DNA from 3 places in the Pseudomonas sp. P2S-1 genome. Region 2 is predicted to be linked to each of the others. Evidence: riboswitches for the same ligand, from Rfam matches in the RefSeq annotation. Region 2 holds a riboswitch; each other region holds the start of a gene.
What was found. Region 2 has a riboswitch for cobalamin ahead of cobO (cob(I)yrinic acid a,c-diamide adenosyltransferase). Riboswitches for the same ligand answer to the same signal wherever they lie in the genome.

Region 1 (5,727 bases), 3.0 Mb from region 2:
TGCCTTTTTTCTTGCTGCGGTTCCCAAAGTGTTCCCAACCTGCTCCCATTTTGAGAGTCGCCGGGAGAAAACCCTTTGAAAACAGACGCTTAGATGGTGCGGACGAAGAGACTCGAACTCTTACAGCTTGCGCCGCTGGAACCTAAATCCAGTGTGTCTACCAATTTCACCACGTCCGCGTGAAGCATTTAAAGCAAAGGCGCCAGACTTTCATCAGGCGCCTTCTGGAATATGGGGTGGACGAAGGGAATCGAACCCTCGACCACAGGAATCACAATCCTGCGCTCTACCAACTGAGCTACGTCCACCATATTGCATGCTGCTTTTTACTTGTGCCAAAGCTGCCTTGATTGGCGCACCCGGCAGGACTCGAACCTGCGACCATCCGCTTAGAAGGCGGATGCTCTATCCAGCTGAGCTACGGGCGCATATTTAATCTGCTTTCGCTTGCGATTACAAATTAACGTTAGCCGTACCGAACAAGCCAAATCCGCTCATTCTGCCCGACCTTGCTAACCAGTGCTAGGCCCTGCCCGACAAGTGAGGCGCATCTTATAGACGCCCTTTTGGAGCGTCAACATGTTTTTCAAAAAAATTCATTTTATTGAAGGGCTTAGGGCAATTGCCGGACCAAGCGCCTTTGCCCTGCGCGCGGCTCATGCGAGAATGCGCGCTCTTTTTTTCTCTCGATGGTTAATCACCCGTCATGACTGCACAACTTATCGACGGCAAGGCGATCGCCGCCAGCCTGCGCCAGCAGATCGCCCAACGTGTCGTTGAACGTCGCCAGCAAGGTCTGCGCACCCCCGGCCTGGCGGTGATCCTGGTTGGCACCGACCCGGCGTCCCAAGTCTACGTTTCGCACAAACGCAAGGACTGCGAGGAAGTCGGTTTCATCTCGCAAGCCTTCGACCTGCCCAGCAGCACCAGCCAGCAGGAACTGACCGACCTGATCGATCGCCTCAACAATGACGCGGACATCGACGGCATCCTCCTGCAACTGCCGCTGCCGGCCCACCTCGACGCCTCCCTGCTGCTGGAGCGCATCCGCCCGGACAAGGACGTCGACGGTTTCCACCCGTACAACATCGGCCGCCTGGCCCAGCGCATCCCGCTGCTGCGCCCGTGCACTCCGAAAGGCATCATGACCCTGCTGCAAAGCACCGGCCAGGACCTGTACGGCATGAACGCCGTGGTCGTCGGCGCCTCCAACATCGTCGGTCGCCCGATGGCCATGGAACTGCTGCTGGCCGGCTGCACCGTCACCGTCACCCACCGTTTCACCCAGGACCTCGCCGGCCATGTCGGCCGTGCCGACCTGGTGGTGGTCGCCGCCGGCAAGCCGGGCCTGGTGAAAGGTGAGTGGATCAAGGAAGGCGCCATCGTCATCGACGTCGGCATCAACCGCCAGGCAGACGGCAAGCTGGTCGGCGACGTGGTCTACGAGACCGCCCTGCCCCGCGCCGGCTGGATCACCCCGGTACCGGGCGGCGTTGGCCCGATGACCCGTGCCTGCCTGCTGGAAAACACCTTGTATGCGGCGGAAGAGCTGCATAAGTAACGCGCAGTCCCAAGCTTTAAGTTTTAAGCTTTAAGCTGCAAGAAAAGGCAGACCGTGGTGTACCAGCCTTTTCTTGCAGCCTCCCATCTTAAAACCTCCCCCGCCCCGCTTTTTCTTGTCGCTTGCAGCTTGCAGCTTGCCGCTCCCCACCCGGAGAGGTTGACGAACGGTCACCCCAATGGTCAGATGCCGCCCGTTTCAGGTGTCTGCCGCCGCCGCGCGGCAGGTGAAACGGGAAGCCGGTGAGTCTTAGATGACAAGTCCGGCGCTGCCCCCGCAACGGTAAGCGAGTGAAGCCTTCAACAGAGCCACTGTGCGCAGGACGCATGGGAAGGCGAATGGCTTCGAGACTCGCAAGCCCGGAGACCGGCCTGAAGCATCACGACTGAAGAACGGATGCGTCAGTCATTTGGCAAACCTGCGGTGGGCGGGCACGAGCCGGTAGTCTGGCGCGCGCTCGCCAGCTCCCTCCTGTGCGCTTCCCGAAAATTCCTTTTCGAGAAGTCAGTGAATACACGTTATCTCTCCTTGATTGGCTGCCTGCTGGGCGGCAATACCCTCGCGTTCGCGCAAACCCTGGAACTGGAGCGACAGTTCGTCTCGGCGCCACCAGTGGAGTCCAATACCATCGCGCAGATGGCCCGCTACGGCAGCAAGGTCGAAGTGGTGGAGCGCGAGCAGATCGAACGCGCCGGCCCCAGCGCCGATATCACCCGGGTTCTGCAGATGTTCGTCCCGGGCCTGTATGTCGCGCCCAAGCAAGGCCCCTTCGACTACGGCACCTACTCGCTGCTGGGCGGACGCAACGACGACACCCTGATCCTGCTCGACGGCGTGCGCCTGAATAACCGTCTCTATGGCGGCATCTACATCGACACCCTGCCAGCCGCCGCCATCGAGCGCATCGAAGTGCTCAAGGGCGGCCAGAGCCTGTTGTTCGGCACCCAGGCAGTATCCGGGGTGATCAATATCGTCACCCGCAACGCCCAGTCCCGGGATGCGTCGGGCCAGGTCAACCTGGGCGTGGACAGCTTCGCCGGGCGCAATGGCGATGCGCGCATCGAACGGATCTTCAGCAACGGCTTCGGTGACCTGGGCCTGCTGGCCTATGTCAGCCACAACATCTCCGAGGGCTACCAGCCGTACCACAGCAGCGACATCACCGCGACGGTCAGCGACCGCAAGCGCGGCTACGAGGTCAACACCTTCGGGGCCAAGGCCACCCAGGGCTTCGGCGATGATAGCCGCCTGGAGCTGTTCTACCAGTACAGCGCCGCCAGCCTCGACTTCCTGCGCCCCGACGCCAACCGCAACACCACCAACGACCGCGTCCAGCAGATCGCCACGGCCACCTTCCAGCAGCATCTGAACGAGCGTTTCAGTTACTTCGTCAAAGGTCACATGAACGACTGGGACACGAATTACAACCGGGTCTACAACAACGCCGATGGCACGCCGCGCGTGCTCAACCACAACGACTACTGGGGTTTCAGCGACTGGGGCGTGCAGGCCGAGGGCGAGGCCGTGCTGCCCGGCGGCCACACCCTGGTGTTCGGCAGCGACAACCAGTGGTTCAAGGGCAAGGACGATGTGCTGAAGATCGACCAGAACCAGGCCGAGGCCCATGCCCTGTACCTGCAACTGCGCCCCGAGATCGCCGCCCTGCCCGACTGGCACCCGAGCATCGGCGTGCGCCGCGAGCACCTGAGCAGTGGCGACAGCGCCACCGTGGGGATGATCACCTCGCTCTACGATCTGACCGACAACCTCAAGCTGCGTGGCCAGTTCGGCTCGGCCTACAAGCTGCCCAATGCCGAGCAGTTGTATGTCAACGAGCCCGGCGACGAGATGGGCAACCCCAACCTCAAACCGGAGAAAAGCCGCAACGCCGAGCTGGGCCTGGACTACAGCAACCTGCTCAACGGCCAGCCGTGGAATGTCAGCGGTACGCTGTTCCATCGACGCATCGAGGACCTGATCACCCTCGTCGACACCCAGTGGGTCAACGGCGACGGCGAGATCACCGTGCGTGGCTTCGAACTCGACGGCAAGGTACAGCTCAGTGACCGCTGGCAGGTGCAGGCGGACATGACCCGCAACCTGAGCGAATCGCGTAACGGCGCCACCATCAACAACATTCCCGGCTTCTTCGCTCGCAGCCGGGTCGGCTATGAGTCCGCCGATCGTATGTGGGGTGCCGGTGCGGCGATTCGTTACATCGGCAGCGTGGTCAGCCCGCGGGATATCGACTACGGGCACTACAGCGTGGTGGATGCCGATGCCTACCGGTACCTGGATGCCCGGCGCCAGCATCGCCTGGCGCTGCTGCTGGAGAACCTGCTGGACCGGGATTACACCACCAGCATGGACAGCGGGTCGCGGCGGGTCGGGAACCTGGGGCGGCCGTTTACGGCTGAAGCGCGGTACACCTACAGCTTCTGACCTTGTGCTGTAACTGATGGCCTCATCGCTGGCAAGCCAGCTCCCACAGGTACTGCACAGGTCTCAAGCTTTGTGCTGAACCTGTGGGAGCTGGCTTGCCAGCGATGCTTTACCAAGGACACACCATGAACGAACAGGACATCCCCACCCACCCCGACTGGTCGCATATCCCCGAGCATGCCCGTCACGTCATGCTCTGCACCGGCCCGCGCTGCACCTTGCGCGGGGCGCTGAAGGTGTGGAAGACGGTACGCAACGAGCTGCTCGCCGCCGACCGGATCGAGACCAGGGACGGCGTGCTGCTGACCCGCACCCATTGCCAGTTCCCGTGCAATCTCGGGCCGATCGCCACGGTCTATCCGGATCGCTGCTGGTACCGCATCGCCAGTCACGACGATGCCCGGCGCTTTGCCCGGGAACACCTGGTCGACGGCAAACCGGTCGAGAACCTGCTGCTCAACAGGAGCAATCCATGAAGCACGCGCTCTGGCTCACCCTGCTACTGAGCACCACCGGCCACGCCCTCGACTACCGCAACTGCGGCGAAGACTGGACCCTGCGACAGTCACCACCGCAGCGCATCCTCGCCCTCAACCAGCATGCCGCCGACATGGTCCTGGCGCTGCAAGCCGGCCCGGCCCTGGCTGCCGTCAGCTATATAGATGACGATGCCAGCGCCTTGACCGATAACCGCTATCGCGGCGTGCCACTGCTGTCACGCCAATACCCCTCGCCGGAGGTGTTCTATACCGGGCGCTACGACCTGGTGATCGGCGGTTTCTACAGTGCTTTCCGCGACGGCGTCGGCCCCCGCCGTGATCTGGCCCGGCACGGTATCGCCAGCTACCTGCTGGAAAATGCCTGCACACCTAAACCAGCAGCCAGCGGTTTCCAGGCCATCGAACAGGACCTGCGCACCCTCGGCCGCCTCCTCGACCGCCAGCCCCAGGCCGAACACCTGATCGCCCGACAGCAGCACGACCTGAACGCCGCCCACCAGCTCGCTGCCGGACACAAACCCCTGAAAGTCTTCTACCTGGACAGCGAAACCCGCGGCCTCGACAGCGAAGGCAAGCAAGGCTTCGTCACCGAGCTGATCGCCAACGCCGGTGGCCGCAACGTACTCGCCGACATCGACCTGCACCGCGTTACAGTGGATGCCGAGACCCTGCTGCAACTGGACCCGGACGTCCTGCTGCTGGCCGACGCCGTGTGGTCCACCGCCGCAGCGAAACGCACCTACCTGAGCAAACACCCGGCTTTGTCCCACCTGCGCGCCGTCAAGGAACAGCGCCTGATCGACCTGCCTTTCACCCACCTGGTCGCCGGCGAACACAGCGCCCGCACCGCCCTGCACCTGGCCCGTGAGCTGGCAGCAATGAGCGACTGAAGGCACGCAGCCGATTCGGCTGCGAAAGCGCCGGTTTCAGCTTTCCCCGCTGGGCACTCCACGTGCTTCAGCCGGGATTGCGGCGCCATCGGGAGGAAAATGAACGCATCGCCAACCCCTGGATGCGTGCCCGATGCAAACAACAAATACGGTCCTGATGATCCGCCCGGCGCGATTCGCCTTCAACCCGGATACCGCCCTCAACAACCGCTTCCAGAAGCCGCTGCTGGACGCCGACAGTGCACAGCAGAAAGCGCTGGAAGAGTTCGACGGCTATGTCGACACCCTGCGCCAGCATGGCGTCGAGGTACTGGTCGTCCAGGACACCCCGGCA
Region 2 (5,727 bases):
GTCAGACACACGGCGACTATGCTGAAAAGCTAGTCGCCGTGCGTGTTTACAGAAAACGTCTAATCTAATTTCTCACCACTTTTCCGGCCTCGCGCCGGCAGCTTCAGACAGGATGTTCTGATGAAGACGATGATGGCGCGTTTAGCGGTATTGTCCCTGGCAGCACTGCTCGGTGCCTGCTCCAGCCATGCTCCGACCCCGCCTCCGGTGGTCCAGCCGGCCTATGTTCCTGCCCAGATCACCTACTCGCCAGCCGCTGAGGACGTGCTTTTCCGCGCGCTCGGGCTTGTGGGTACGCCGTATCGCTGGGGTGGCAACACGCCAGACTCCGGGTTCGATTGCAGCGGGCTGATCGGGTACGTCTATCGGGACGCGGCGGGGATTTCCCTGCCCCGTTCGACCCGCGAGATGATCGTCATGCGTGCCCCGGATGTGCAGCGCGATGCGCTGCAGTCGGGGGATGTGGTGTTCTTTGCGACGAACGGTGCGAGCCAGGTGAATCATGCTGGCATCTATGTCGGGGAAGGGCGCTTCGTGCATGCGCCGTCGACCGGTGGGACGGTGCGGCTGGATTATCTGTCGAACAATTACTGGCAGAAGTCGTACCTGAATGCCAAGCGGGTATTGGTGGCGCCGGCGCATCTGGCGCACAACCCCTAGCTTTTGGGTGGGGCTGATGGCCTCATCGCTGGCAAGTCGGAGCGCCGAACCGCAGCTCCCACAGTGACCGCGTGCACCGCTGGACCTGTGGGAGCTGGCTTGCCAGCGATGAGGCCAGTACAGACAACCTCGATTACTGAAGCTTGCTCACCCGCCAAACCACATTCCCCACATCATCCGCCACCAGCACCCCGCCTCTGCGGTCCGTGACCACCCCCACCGGCCGCCCCATCGCCTTGCCATCGTCATTCAGGAACCCGCTCAACAAATCCACCGGTTTCCCGGCCGGCTTGCCTTCGGTACTGAACGGCACGAACAGCACCTTGTAGCCACTGTGCGGCTTGCGGTTCCACGAGCCGTGCTGGCCGATGAACGCGCCCTGGTCGAACGGCGGCGGCAGCGCCCCGGCTTCGGCGAAGGCCAGGCCCAGCGAGGCGGTATGCGGGCCCACCGCATAATCGGGGGCGATGGCCCGGGCCACCAGGTTCGGATCCTGATGCTCCACCCGCACATCCACATGCTGGCCGTAATAGCTGTAGGGCCAGCCATAGAAAGCCCCGTCCTGCACCGAGGTGATGTAGTCCGGCACCAGGTCGCTGCCGATCTCGTCGCGCTCGTTCACCGCCGTCCACAGCTTCCCGCTGTGAGGTTCCCAGGCGAGGCCGTTGGGATTGCGCAGGCCCGAGGCGAAGATCCGGTGCTGCCCGGTAGCCGGGTCCACCTCCCAGATCGCCGCCCGTTCCTTTTCCTTGTCCATGCCGTTCTCGGCAACATTGCTGTTGGAGCCGACGGTCACATACAGCTTCCTGCCGTCGGGGCTGGCGATGACGTTCTTGGTCCAGTGGTGGTTCAGCGGCCCTCCCGGCAGCTCGCTGACCGGCTCGCCCGGGCCATTAAGCGAGGTGGCGCCTTCCTGGTACTTGAAGCGCAGCAGGCGATCGGTGTCGGCCACATACAGGTCATTGCCGACCAGGGTCATGCCGAACGGCGAGTTGAGGTCCTTGAGGAACACCGTGCGGGTTTCCGCCACGCCATCCTTGTCGGCATCGCGCAGCAGGGTGATGCGGTTGGGGCTAGGTACGCCAGCGCCGGCCTTGGCCATGACCTTCTTCATCACCCAGCCACGGATGCCCTTGCCGTCGTCGGGTTTCTCCGGTGCGTTGGTTTCCGCGACCAGTACGTCGCCATTGGGCAGCACATAGAGCCAGCGCGGGTGATCCAGGCCACCGGCGAAGGCGACCACCTGGGTGCCCTGGGCCGCCTTGGGCTTGCCGCCATCGGGCCAGCCGACGGCGGGGGCGATGTTCACCGTGGGGATCAGGGTTTTGTTCGGTTCCGGCAGTTGCGGCGACGGGCCGCTGCCGTCGGTGACCTGGAGCCGGGCGGATTCGCCGCAGGCAGTCAGGCCGGTGGTGATGGCCAGCAAGATGGCAAGGCGCAGGGTGGGCATGGTCTGACTCCTTGGGATAGGTCCTAAAGAGTCAGAGGTGACGGGGGCGAGGGAGGTTCAGTCAGCTTCAAGCTATAAGCCTTAAGCTGCAAGAAAAGGCGCCGCTGCTCTTGCTTGCAGCTTATGACTTGCAGCTTGCGGCTGAACTCACGCCTGCTTCAGCAACAGCGCAACCCCGGGATAATACTGCCCCACCTCATCATGCAACTTCCGATACCCATACGGAAAACACCAGGCAATGGCACAGGCCGTATGCTTCTGCAGATCATCCACCAGGTCCTGCAGCTCTTCCGGGCTGGCATGCTGGCCCAGCTTGCACGGGCTGGCGAACAGCGCCGCGACCTTCAACTGGCTCGGATAGGCAATGGCCTTCGCCGCCTGCACCGTCTCCTGCAAGGCCCCGCTCAGATCAAGCCGTCCGACCTTCGGCCAGCGCTGCCCGGCATGCAGGTAAGCTGATTCATCCTTGCTGGCGATCAACAGATCGCAGCGCGCGCCCCGTTCGCCTTCGTCCCGCTGCTTCTTGCTCTGGTAACCCTGCAGGGTCACCAGTTCGGCCTGCCACAGCGCTGCCGACAGCATTCCGATGTTGCCCTGCACCCCTTGCCAGTGCGGACCCTCGTTGTCACCCAGGGTCTGGTTGAAGCGTTCGATGCATTCGCTCCAGCGCTCCAGCGCCGGCCGCAGGAACTCAAGACGGGGGTTGTTGATGATCAGACCTTGCATGCTGCTCTCCTTCGTAATTGTTGTACGAGCTACAGCGACAGCGTTGAATCATGTCAATGTGATATCACTCGTTTGGAGTGTGGCACAACGTGAAAGTTGCGCCGTTGGCCGCAATGTGACGGCGGTCTCCAATTGACGCTCCGGGCCCAACCCTCTAACCTTCGCGACTTGTTTCAGGTGCCCCGTGACTGCAAGGTCGACCGGGTGAAACAGGGAAGCCGGTGCGATTCCGGCGCTGCCCCCGCAACGGTAAATCGAGTCAAGACTGTGCACGGCCACTGGGTGTCGAAACCCGGGAAGGCGCCCGGTCAGGATCGCCCGGCGATCCGCTCGTTAGCCCGGAGACCGGCCTGCAAACTGTCAACGGCACCACGGCGGGTGGTGCGCGGTTCTCCGGGCCCTGGCGTCCGGTGCCTGCGCTTCCCTCCGTGCCCCCATCCCCTCAGCTGTCGCCGCCCTGCGACAGTGGCCCGCGGAGACCCCCGATGAGCGAATCCCCCGAACGTGACGAACGCCACCTGGCGCGCATGCAGCGCAAGAAGGCGGTGATCGACGAGCGTATCGCCAATTCCCCCAACGAATGCGGCCTGCTGCTGGTGCTCAGCGGCAACGGCAAGGGCAAGAGCAGTTCGGCCTTCGGCATGCTCGCCCGGGCCCTCGGCCATGGCATGCACTGCGGCGTGGTGCAGTTCATCAAGGGCCGCAATGCCACCGGGGAAGAACTGTTCTTCCGCCGCTTCCCCGAGGAAGTGCGCTACCACGTGATGGGCGAGGGCTTCACCTGGGAAACCCAGGACCGCCAGCGTGATATCGCCGCTGCCGAAGCCGCCTGGGAGGTTTCCCGTGAGTTGCTGCGCGACCCGGGCATCGGCTTCGTCGTCCTCGACGAGCTGAACATCGCCCTCAAGCACGGCTACCTCGACCTCGATACCGTCCTCGCCGACCTCCAGGCCCGTCCGCCGATGCAACATGTCATCGTCACCGGTCGCGGCGCCAAGGACGAGATGATCGAACTGGCCGACACCGTCACCGAGATGGGCATGATCAAGCACGCTTTCCAGGCCGGCATCCGTGCCCAGAAGGGCGTCGAACTATGAGCGACACCCGGCATTGCCCGGCGGTGCTGATCGCCGCGCCGGCCTCCGGCCAGGGCAAGACCACCGTGACCGCCGCCCTGGCCCGCCTGCACCGCAACCAGGGGCGCAAGGTCCGTGTGTTCAAGTGCGGCCCGGACTTTCTCGACCCGATGATCCTCGAACGCGCCAGCGGCGCGCCGGTGTACCAGCTCGACCTGTGGATGGTCGGCGTCGAGGAAAGCCGTCGCCTGCTCTGGGAAGCGGCCGGCGAGGCCGACCTGATCCTGATCGAGGGCGTGATGGGCCTGTTCGACGGCACCCCGTCCAGCGCCGACCTGGCCCGTCACTTCGGCGTGCCGGTGCTGGCGGTGATCGACGGCACCGCCATGGCCCAGACCTTCGGCGCCCTGGCCCTGGGGCTGGCGCGCTACCAGGCGGACCTGCCCTTTGCCGGCGTACTGGCCAACCGGGTTGGCTCGTTGCGCCACGCACAACTGCTGGAAGGCAGCCTGACCGAGGGGCTGCGCTGGTATGGCGGGCTCTCCCGCGAGACCGGGATCGAACTGCCAAGCCGCCATCTCGGCCTGGTCCAGGCCAGCGAACTGACCGACCTCGACCTGCGTCTCGACGCTGCGGCCATGGCCCTGGGCGATAGCTGCCAGTCCTCCCTGCCGCCGCCAGTGGCCTTCGAGCCGCCTGCACCCCGCCATATCGAGCGCAAGCTGGAAGGCGTGCACATCGCCGTGGCCCGTGACGAGGCCTGCGCCTTCACCTACGGCGCCAGCCTCGACCTGCTGCGCGAGATGGGCGCCGAGCTGAGCTTCTTCTCGCCGATCCACGACCAGGAACTGCCAGACGCCGACAGCCTGTACCTGCCCGGCGGCTATCCGGAACTGCATCACCATGCATTGGCGGCCAATACGCCGATGCTGGAAGCGATTCGCGCCCATCACCAGGCCGGCAAACCGTTGCTGGCCGAGTGCGGCGGCATGCTCTACCTGCTCGATGCCCTGACCGATGTCGCCGGGGAACGCGCCGAACTGGCCGGCTTGCTGCCGGGCGAAGCGACCATGCAGAAGCGCCTGGCGGCACTCGCCCTGCAATCGGTCGAACTGCCGGAAGGCACCCTGCGCGGCCACACCTACCACCATTCCCTGACCAGCACCGAGTTGGAGCCCATCGCCCGTGGCGTGAGCCCCAACGGCGGACGTGGCGCGGAAGCGGTATACCGCATCGGCCGCCTGACCGCCTCCTACGTGCATTTCTATTTCCCGTCCAACCCAGACGCGATGGCGGCGCTGCTGGCGCCATGAGCGAACATGCCTACAGCGAAGCCGAGCGCGCGGCGATCTACCGCGCCATCGGCGAACGCCGTGACATGCGCCACTTCAGCGGCGGCGAGGTGGCGCCCGAGCTGCTGGCGCGGCTGCTGGAAGCGGCGCACCAGGCACCCAGCGTCGGCCTGATGCAGCCCTGGCGCTTTATCCGCATTACCCGGCGCGAGCTGCGCCAGCGTATCCAGGCCCTGGTCGAGGACGAACGCCAGCGCACCGCCGAAGCCCTCGGCCAGCGTTCCGACGAATTCATGCAACTCAAGGTCGAAGGCATCAACGACTGCGCCGAAGTGCTGGTGGCGGCGCTGATGGACAAGCGCGACGTGCATATCTTCGGCCGTCGCACCCTGCCGGAAATGGACCTGGCCTCGTTGTCCTGCGCGATCCAGAATCTCTGGCTGGCGGCCCGGGCCGAAGGGCTGGGCCTGGGCTGGGTGTCGCTGTTCGATCCGCAGGCCCTGGCCGATCTGCTGCACATGCC
Region 3 (5,727 bases), 1.5 Mb from region 2:
ACGCGCTTCTGCTGATTCGGCAGGCGTGCCAGCTCGCACCAGCGCCGCGCCAGTTCGGCGACGAAGTCCATGCGCTCGGGCTGCGGCCGGTAGCAGACCACGTCGGACTGGCTGCGCTCGCTGCGCCAGGCCAGGTCCTTGAAGCTGATCGGCCGGGTGATGATGCGTCCGTCCAGTTCCGGCAAGGCGATATGCATGGCCAGGTCGCGGGCACCGAGGCCCTGCTCGCTGGCCTGCCAGCCGGGTTCGTTGTCCTGGGCGCAGATCGCCTGCAGCACCGGGATATCCCGGCGGAACGGGCGCAGGTGCGGCTGTTCCGGGCTGGACTGGGCGAAACCGGTAGTGTTGATGATCAGCGCGGCAGCGGTTTCGTCCAGCCAGTCCTCGACCTGGGCCAGGCAGCCGGCCTCCTTGAGGCTGGCCACGGCGATCGGCAGCGGATTCAGCCCGGCGCCTTGCAGCCGCTCGCAGAACACATCGATAAAGCCAGTGTTCGCCGCCTGCAGATGGGAGCGGTAGAACAGGATCGGCACGACCGGTCGCCCAACATGCCAATCAGCGCGCCAGTGGCCCATTCCGGCCTCGGCATGACGCGGGTGGTACAGGCTGGTACGCGGCAGTTGCCGTGGCTCGTCCCAGCGGTAATCGCGCCCCAGCCAGGTATTGGCGAGGCAATTGAACAGGTTCAGGGCATTGGCCTTGCCGCCCTGGCGCAGGAAGTGCCAGAGGCGCTCGGCCTGCTCGGCAGCGACGTTGCCCAGGCTGCTCAGCTCCGGGTCCGGGCGGTCGTCACCCGGCACCAGGATCAGCTTCACGCCACGGGCCGCCAGCTCGACCAGTTGCTCGACGCCATAGCGCCAATAGCCGATGCCGCCATGCAGCGACACCAGGATCACCTTGGCATGGCGCAGCACCTCGTCGACATACAGGTCGACCGAGGCGTGGTTCTGCACCTGCATGGGGTTGGCCAGGCGCAGGCTGGGGTAATCCTCCGGCAGCTCGCGGGCAGTTTCCGCCAGCAGCGCCAGGTGCGAATCACCGCTGCAGAGAATCACCAGCTCGGCCGGGGTCTGGCCGAGGTCGGCAATGCTGTCGTCCGGCACGAAGCCGCCGGGCTGGGTCCGCAGCAGGTGCATGGATCAGGCGCCCAGGGCAGCGCGCAGGCGTGCTTCCAGAGCAGCGGCATCCAGGTCCTGGCCGATCAGCACCAGGCGGGTGATGCGCGCTTCGTCGCTGCGCCAGGCGCGGTCGAAGTGCTTGTCGAAACGGGTCCCCACGCCCTGGATCAGCAGGCGCATCGGCTTGCCCGGAATCGCCGCGAAACCCTTGACCCGCAGGATGCCGGTGTCGGTGACCAGTTGGGTCAGGGCATCCAGCAGCAGGCTTTCGTCGGCTTCCGGCAGGTCGAGGGAGATGGAGTCGAAGGCGTCGTGGTCGTGATCGTCGTGGTCATCGTCGCCGTCATGGTGCGAATCGTGGTGGGTGCGGCGGCCGTCGATATGGGCCTCCGACTCGGCACCCAGGCCCAGCAGCACTTCCAGCGGCAGCACGCCCTTGCTGGCTTCGACCACCTTGACCGCTGGCGGCAGCTCCTCTTCCACCTCGGCGCGCACGGCGGCCAGGGCTTCAGGGGCGACCTGGTCACACTTGTTGAGGATCACCAGGTCGGCGCTGGCCAACTGGTCGGCGAACAGCTCGTGCAGTGGCGATTCGTGGTCCAGGTTCGGGTCCAGCTTGCGCTGGGCATCGACCTGGTCGGGGAAGGCAGCGAAGGTGCCGGCGGCCACGGCCGGGCTGTCGACCACGGTGATCACAGCGTCGACGGTGCAGGCATTGCGGATTTCTGGCCACTGGAACGCCTGGACCAGTGGTTTGGGCAAGGCCAGGCCGCTGGTTTCGATGAGGATCTGGTCCAGGTCGCCACGGCGCGCCACCAGTTCGCGCATCACCGGGAAGAACTCTTCCTGTACGGTGCAGCACAGGCAGCCGTTGGCCAGTTCGTAGACGCGCCCGTTGGCCTCTTCCTCGGTGCAGCCGATGCTGCATTGCTTGAGGATCTCGCCGTCGATGCCCAGTTCGCCGAATTCGTTGACGATGACCGCGATGCGGCGGCCATTGGCGTTGTCCAGCATATGGCGGAGCAAGGTGGTTTTGCCCGAGCCGAGAAAGCCGGTGACGATGGTAACGGGGAGTTTGGCCAGTGTTTTCATGTCGGATGCCCTTGGCAGCATGGCGGGCATGGGGGACGGAGGCCAGGAACCGTGCGGTCTGGACGCGTTCGCCACCGGATCACCCCGCCCGGTTAATGTGGAAGCTGGTCGAGGCAGGTCTCCTGGCTTGCGCCGTGTCCTCGGGACGCCATCGACGCCTTCCCGCCTTTTATGCTCGGCAGTGGCACTGGTCGATGGACTCGGCACTTACAGTTGCGGGGGCAGCCGCGGCTTGCCGCGTTCCCGTCTTAGCTCCGACCCGCGTCGGAGAACCTCGAACCGGCAAGGCTACGCAGTGCCCGGAAGCCGGTCAACCGCTGTATTGACGGATGTCAACGCGCGTGATTACCTAGCGCGATTCGTTTGGGTGCCTTTTTTATTACAAAAGGTGAAACGGGAAACCGGTGCGCTGTGATCGTCAGGTCCAGTCATTCCGGTGCTGCCCCCGCAACGGTAAGCAAGGAAAGCGTCTGATCCACTGTGCCAGCAGTCCGGCATGGGAAGGAGACGCCTCGGCCAACAGCCCCTTGCAAGCCCGGAGACCGGCCCATGACAGATTTGACCAAACCCGCGGTGGGCGGGCGACGTTGCAACGCCTGGGTGCCCCGCATCCAGGCGTTCTTCGCGCTTGCCTGTTGCCCGAACAACACCAAGAGGAAAGCGCCATGCCCGTCATCAGTACCGCCAGCCACGCCAGCAGCACCTCCACCACCCTCAGCCAGCGCATCGTCGCGGCCGTCAGCGCTTCGGTACTGGGCCTGTGCCTGGTCTACTTCGCCGGCTTCTCGCATATCGAAGCGGTGCACAACGCCGCCCACGACACCCGCCACAGCGCCGCCTTCCCCTGCCACTGAGGCCCGACCCATGTTCACTCGCATTGCCCGCACCGCGGGCTTTACCGGTCTGCTGGCGGCCGTGCTGCTGACCTTGCTGCAAAGCTTCTGGGTCGCGCCGCTGATCCTCAAGGCGGAAACCTACGAGAACTCGGCGCCGGCCGAGGTCCATGAGCATGAGCACGCCGGCGCGACCGCAGCGGGCGAAGGTCATCACCACGATGCCGAAGCCTGGTCGCCGGAAGATGGCTGGCAGCGCGTGCTGTCCACCACCGGCGGCAACCTGGTGGTCGCGGTGGGCTTCGCCTTGTTGTTGGCGGCCATGTACACCCTGCGCAATCCGGGCAGCGTCGGGGTCGGCGCACTCTGGGGCCTGGGCGGTTTCGCCGTGTTCTGCCTGGCGCCGAACCTCGGCTTGCCACCGGAGCTGCCGGGTACCGCCGCAGCCGACCTGGCCCAGCGCCAGTTCTGGTGGGTTGGCACCGCCGCTGCCACCGCTGTCGGCCTGGTGTTGATAGTGTTTGCAGGCAACTGGGTGCTGAAAATCGCCGGCCTGATCCTGCTGGCGATTCCCCATGTGATCGGCGCCCCGCAGCCGGACGTCCATGAAAGCCTGGCACCGGAAGCCCTGGAATCGCAGTTCATCGTCGCTTCGTTGCTGACCAATGCCGGTTTCTGGCTGGCCCTGGGCCTGATCAGCGCCTGGCTGTACCGGCGGCAGTCCGCCTGATGGCCGTCCCGTCCGGCGTGGCAGCGTTGTACGCCGGGCTGGGCTGCCGCCGTGGTGCCCCGGCCAGTGAGCTGGCCGGGCTGCTGCGGGATGTGATGCAATCGCGCAACCTGCCTTTCGCCGCGCTGGTTGCTCTTGCCAGCATCGATCTCAAGCGCCAGGAACCCGGCCTGCTGCAGCTGGCTGCCGATCTCGGCCTGCCCCTGCACTTCTTCAATGCCGTGCAACTCGCCCCGTATACCCCGCGCCTGAGCCATCGCTCGGCCATCGCCTTTCAACACAGCGGCTGTTATGGCGTAGCGGAAAGCAGCGCCCTGGCCCTGGCCGAGCAGCTTGACGGCGGGCTGGCCGAGCTGCGCGTCGAGCGCATCGTGCGCGACGATATGACCCTGGCATTGGCCTGGATCCCTGCTTCTGGCGGATAATCCGCCCTTCCGTTTTCCAGAGACCTCCCATGACCGTCTATTTCATCGGCGCCGGCCCCGGCGATCCGGAGCTGATCACCGTCAAGGGCCAGCGCCTGATTCGCCAGTGCCCGGTCATCATCTATGCCGGCTCGCTGGTGCCCGCCGCCGTGCTCGACGGGCATAACGCCGAGACCCTGATCAACAGTGCCGAACTGCACCTGCAACAGATCATCGAGGTGATCGCCGCCGCCCATGCCAAGGGCCAGGACATCGCCCGGGTGCACAGCGGCGACCCCGGCCTGTATGGCGCCATCGGCGAGCAGATCCGCCACCTGCGCGAGCTGGAGATTCCCTACGAGATCGTCCCCGGGGTCACGGCCACGGCGGCCAGCGCCGCCCTGCTCGGCTGCGAACTGACCCTGCCGGATATCGCCCAGAGCGTGATCCTCACCCGCTTCGCCGATTCCTCGCCGATGCCCGAGGGCGAAGCGCTGGCCAGCCTGGCCAGCCACAAGACGACCATGGCGATACACCTGGGAGTGCGCCATCTGCCAAGGATCGTCGAGGAGCTACGCCCGCATTACGGCGGTGACTGCCCGATCGCCGTGGTGCACCGGGCTACCTGGCCGGATCAGGACTGGGTGCTGGGAACACTGGACGACATCGTCGAGCTCACGGCGGCCAAGGGCTTCCGGCGTACCGCGCTGATCCTGGTGGGCCGGGTGCTGGCCAGCGACAGCTTCAGCGAATCGGCGCTGTATCGGGCGGGGCATGCCCATCTGTACCGGCCTTGAGACGTATTGCATTGCTATCACCGTGCCTGCACATTAGGACGACCACCACCCAAGAAAGGATTTCCCCCGATGCTGGAACTTCGTCCTTGCTGCGAATGCTGCGCCACGGCACTGCCGGGCGACAGCCGTGACGCGATGATCTGCTCGTTCGAGTGCACCTATTGCCGTAGCTGCGCGGACGATCAACTGAAGGGCAAGTGCCCGAATTGCGGGGGTGAATTGCAACCGCGACCGGCGCGGGTCGGGGAGAAGCTGGTGAAGAATCCGGCGACGACGGTGCGGACGGTGAAGGCCGAAGGCTGTCCTGCACACTAGAAGCTTATGGTGTTGCTGATGGCCTCATCGCTGGCAAGCCAGCTCCCACAGGTAGTGTGTGCACCGCAAACCCTGTGGGAGCTGGCTTGCCAGCGATCAGGCCATCGAATTCACATCAATGCGCCTGCATCTTGCTCTTGATGAACCCCACCACCCAGGTCAGCACCGCACCACCGGCGCCACCGCCGATCACGCTGCTGATAATGGCTGGAATATCCAGGGAACCTTCCGCGCCGGCCTGGGCCAGGGACTGATCGCCGGTCAGATGGGCCAGCACCTGCCCCACCACCACGCCACCGACCCCACCAAGGACACTGTTGAGCACCGGGCCCATGCCCTCCTTGCTCAACCCCGCCGCGTTGCCGCCAATCACACCCGCGATGACTTGCACAACCAGACTGATGATATCCATTGCAATAGCCTCTCTTAGCGTCTGCA

Region 1: another riboswitch for cobalamin. It lies ahead of AC2CQI_RS00205 (TonB-dependent receptor plug domain-containing protein); the one in region 2 lies ahead of cobO (cob(I)yrinic acid a,c-diamide adenosyltransferase).
Region 3: another riboswitch for cobalamin. It lies ahead of AC2CQI_RS06825 (CbtB domain-containing protein); the one in region 2 lies ahead of cobO (cob(I)yrinic acid a,c-diamide adenosyltransferase).

Annotation. Positions count from the first base shown of each region.
Region 1 covers NZ_CM170068.1:51,469-57,195, reverse strand. Annotated here, with positions in the region: tRNA gene AC2CQI_RS00225 (tRNA-Leu) at 95-179, opposite strand; tRNA gene AC2CQI_RS00220 (tRNA-His) at 233-308, opposite strand; tRNA gene AC2CQI_RS00215 (tRNA-Arg) at 352-428, opposite strand; gene folD (bifunctional methylenetetrahydrofolate dehydrogenase/methenyltetrahydrofolate cyclohydrolase FolD) at 707-1,561, shown strand; cobalamin riboswitch at 1,745-1,950, shown strand; gene AC2CQI_RS00205 (TonB-dependent receptor plug domain-containing protein) at 2,069-4,003, shown strand; gene AC2CQI_RS00200 ((2Fe-2S) ferredoxin domain-containing protein) at 4,129-4,479, shown strand; gene AC2CQI_RS00195 (ABC transporter substrate-binding protein) at 4,476-5,393, shown strand; gene ctlX (citrulline utilization hydrolase CtlX) at 5,527-5,727, shown strand, end outside.
Region 2 covers NZ_CM170068.1:3,044,540-3,050,266, reverse strand. Annotated here, with positions in the region: gene AC2CQI_RS13365 (C40 family peptidase) at 121-660, shown strand; gene AC2CQI_RS13360 (PQQ-dependent sugar dehydrogenase) at 794-2,110, opposite strand; gene AC2CQI_RS13355 (hypothetical protein) at 2,258-2,836, opposite strand; cobalamin riboswitch at 2,995-3,204, shown strand; gene cobO (cob(I)yrinic acid a,c-diamide adenosyltransferase) at 3,322-3,933, shown strand; gene AC2CQI_RS13345 (cobyrinic acid a,c-diamide synthase CobB) at 3,930-5,225, shown strand; gene bluB (5,6-dimethylbenzimidazole synthase) at 5,222-5,727, shown strand, end outside.
Region 3 covers NZ_CM170068.1:1,529,587-1,535,313, forward strand. Annotated here, with positions in the region: gene cobN (cobaltochelatase subunit CobN) at 1-1,136, opposite strand, end outside; gene cobW (cobalamin biosynthesis protein CobW) at 1,140-2,210, opposite strand; cobalamin riboswitch at 2,306-2,502, opposite strand; cobalamin riboswitch at 2,559-2,775, shown strand; gene AC2CQI_RS06825 (CbtB domain-containing protein) at 2,876-3,064, shown strand; gene AC2CQI_RS06830 (CbtA family protein) at 3,075-3,773, shown strand; gene AC2CQI_RS06835 (cobalamin biosynthesis protein) at 3,773-4,198, shown strand; gene cobM (precorrin-4 C(11)-methyltransferase) at 4,228-4,974, shown strand; gene AC2CQI_RS06845 (DUF1272 domain-containing protein) at 5,044-5,289, shown strand; gene AC2CQI_RS06850 (hypothetical protein) at 5,405-5,701, opposite strand.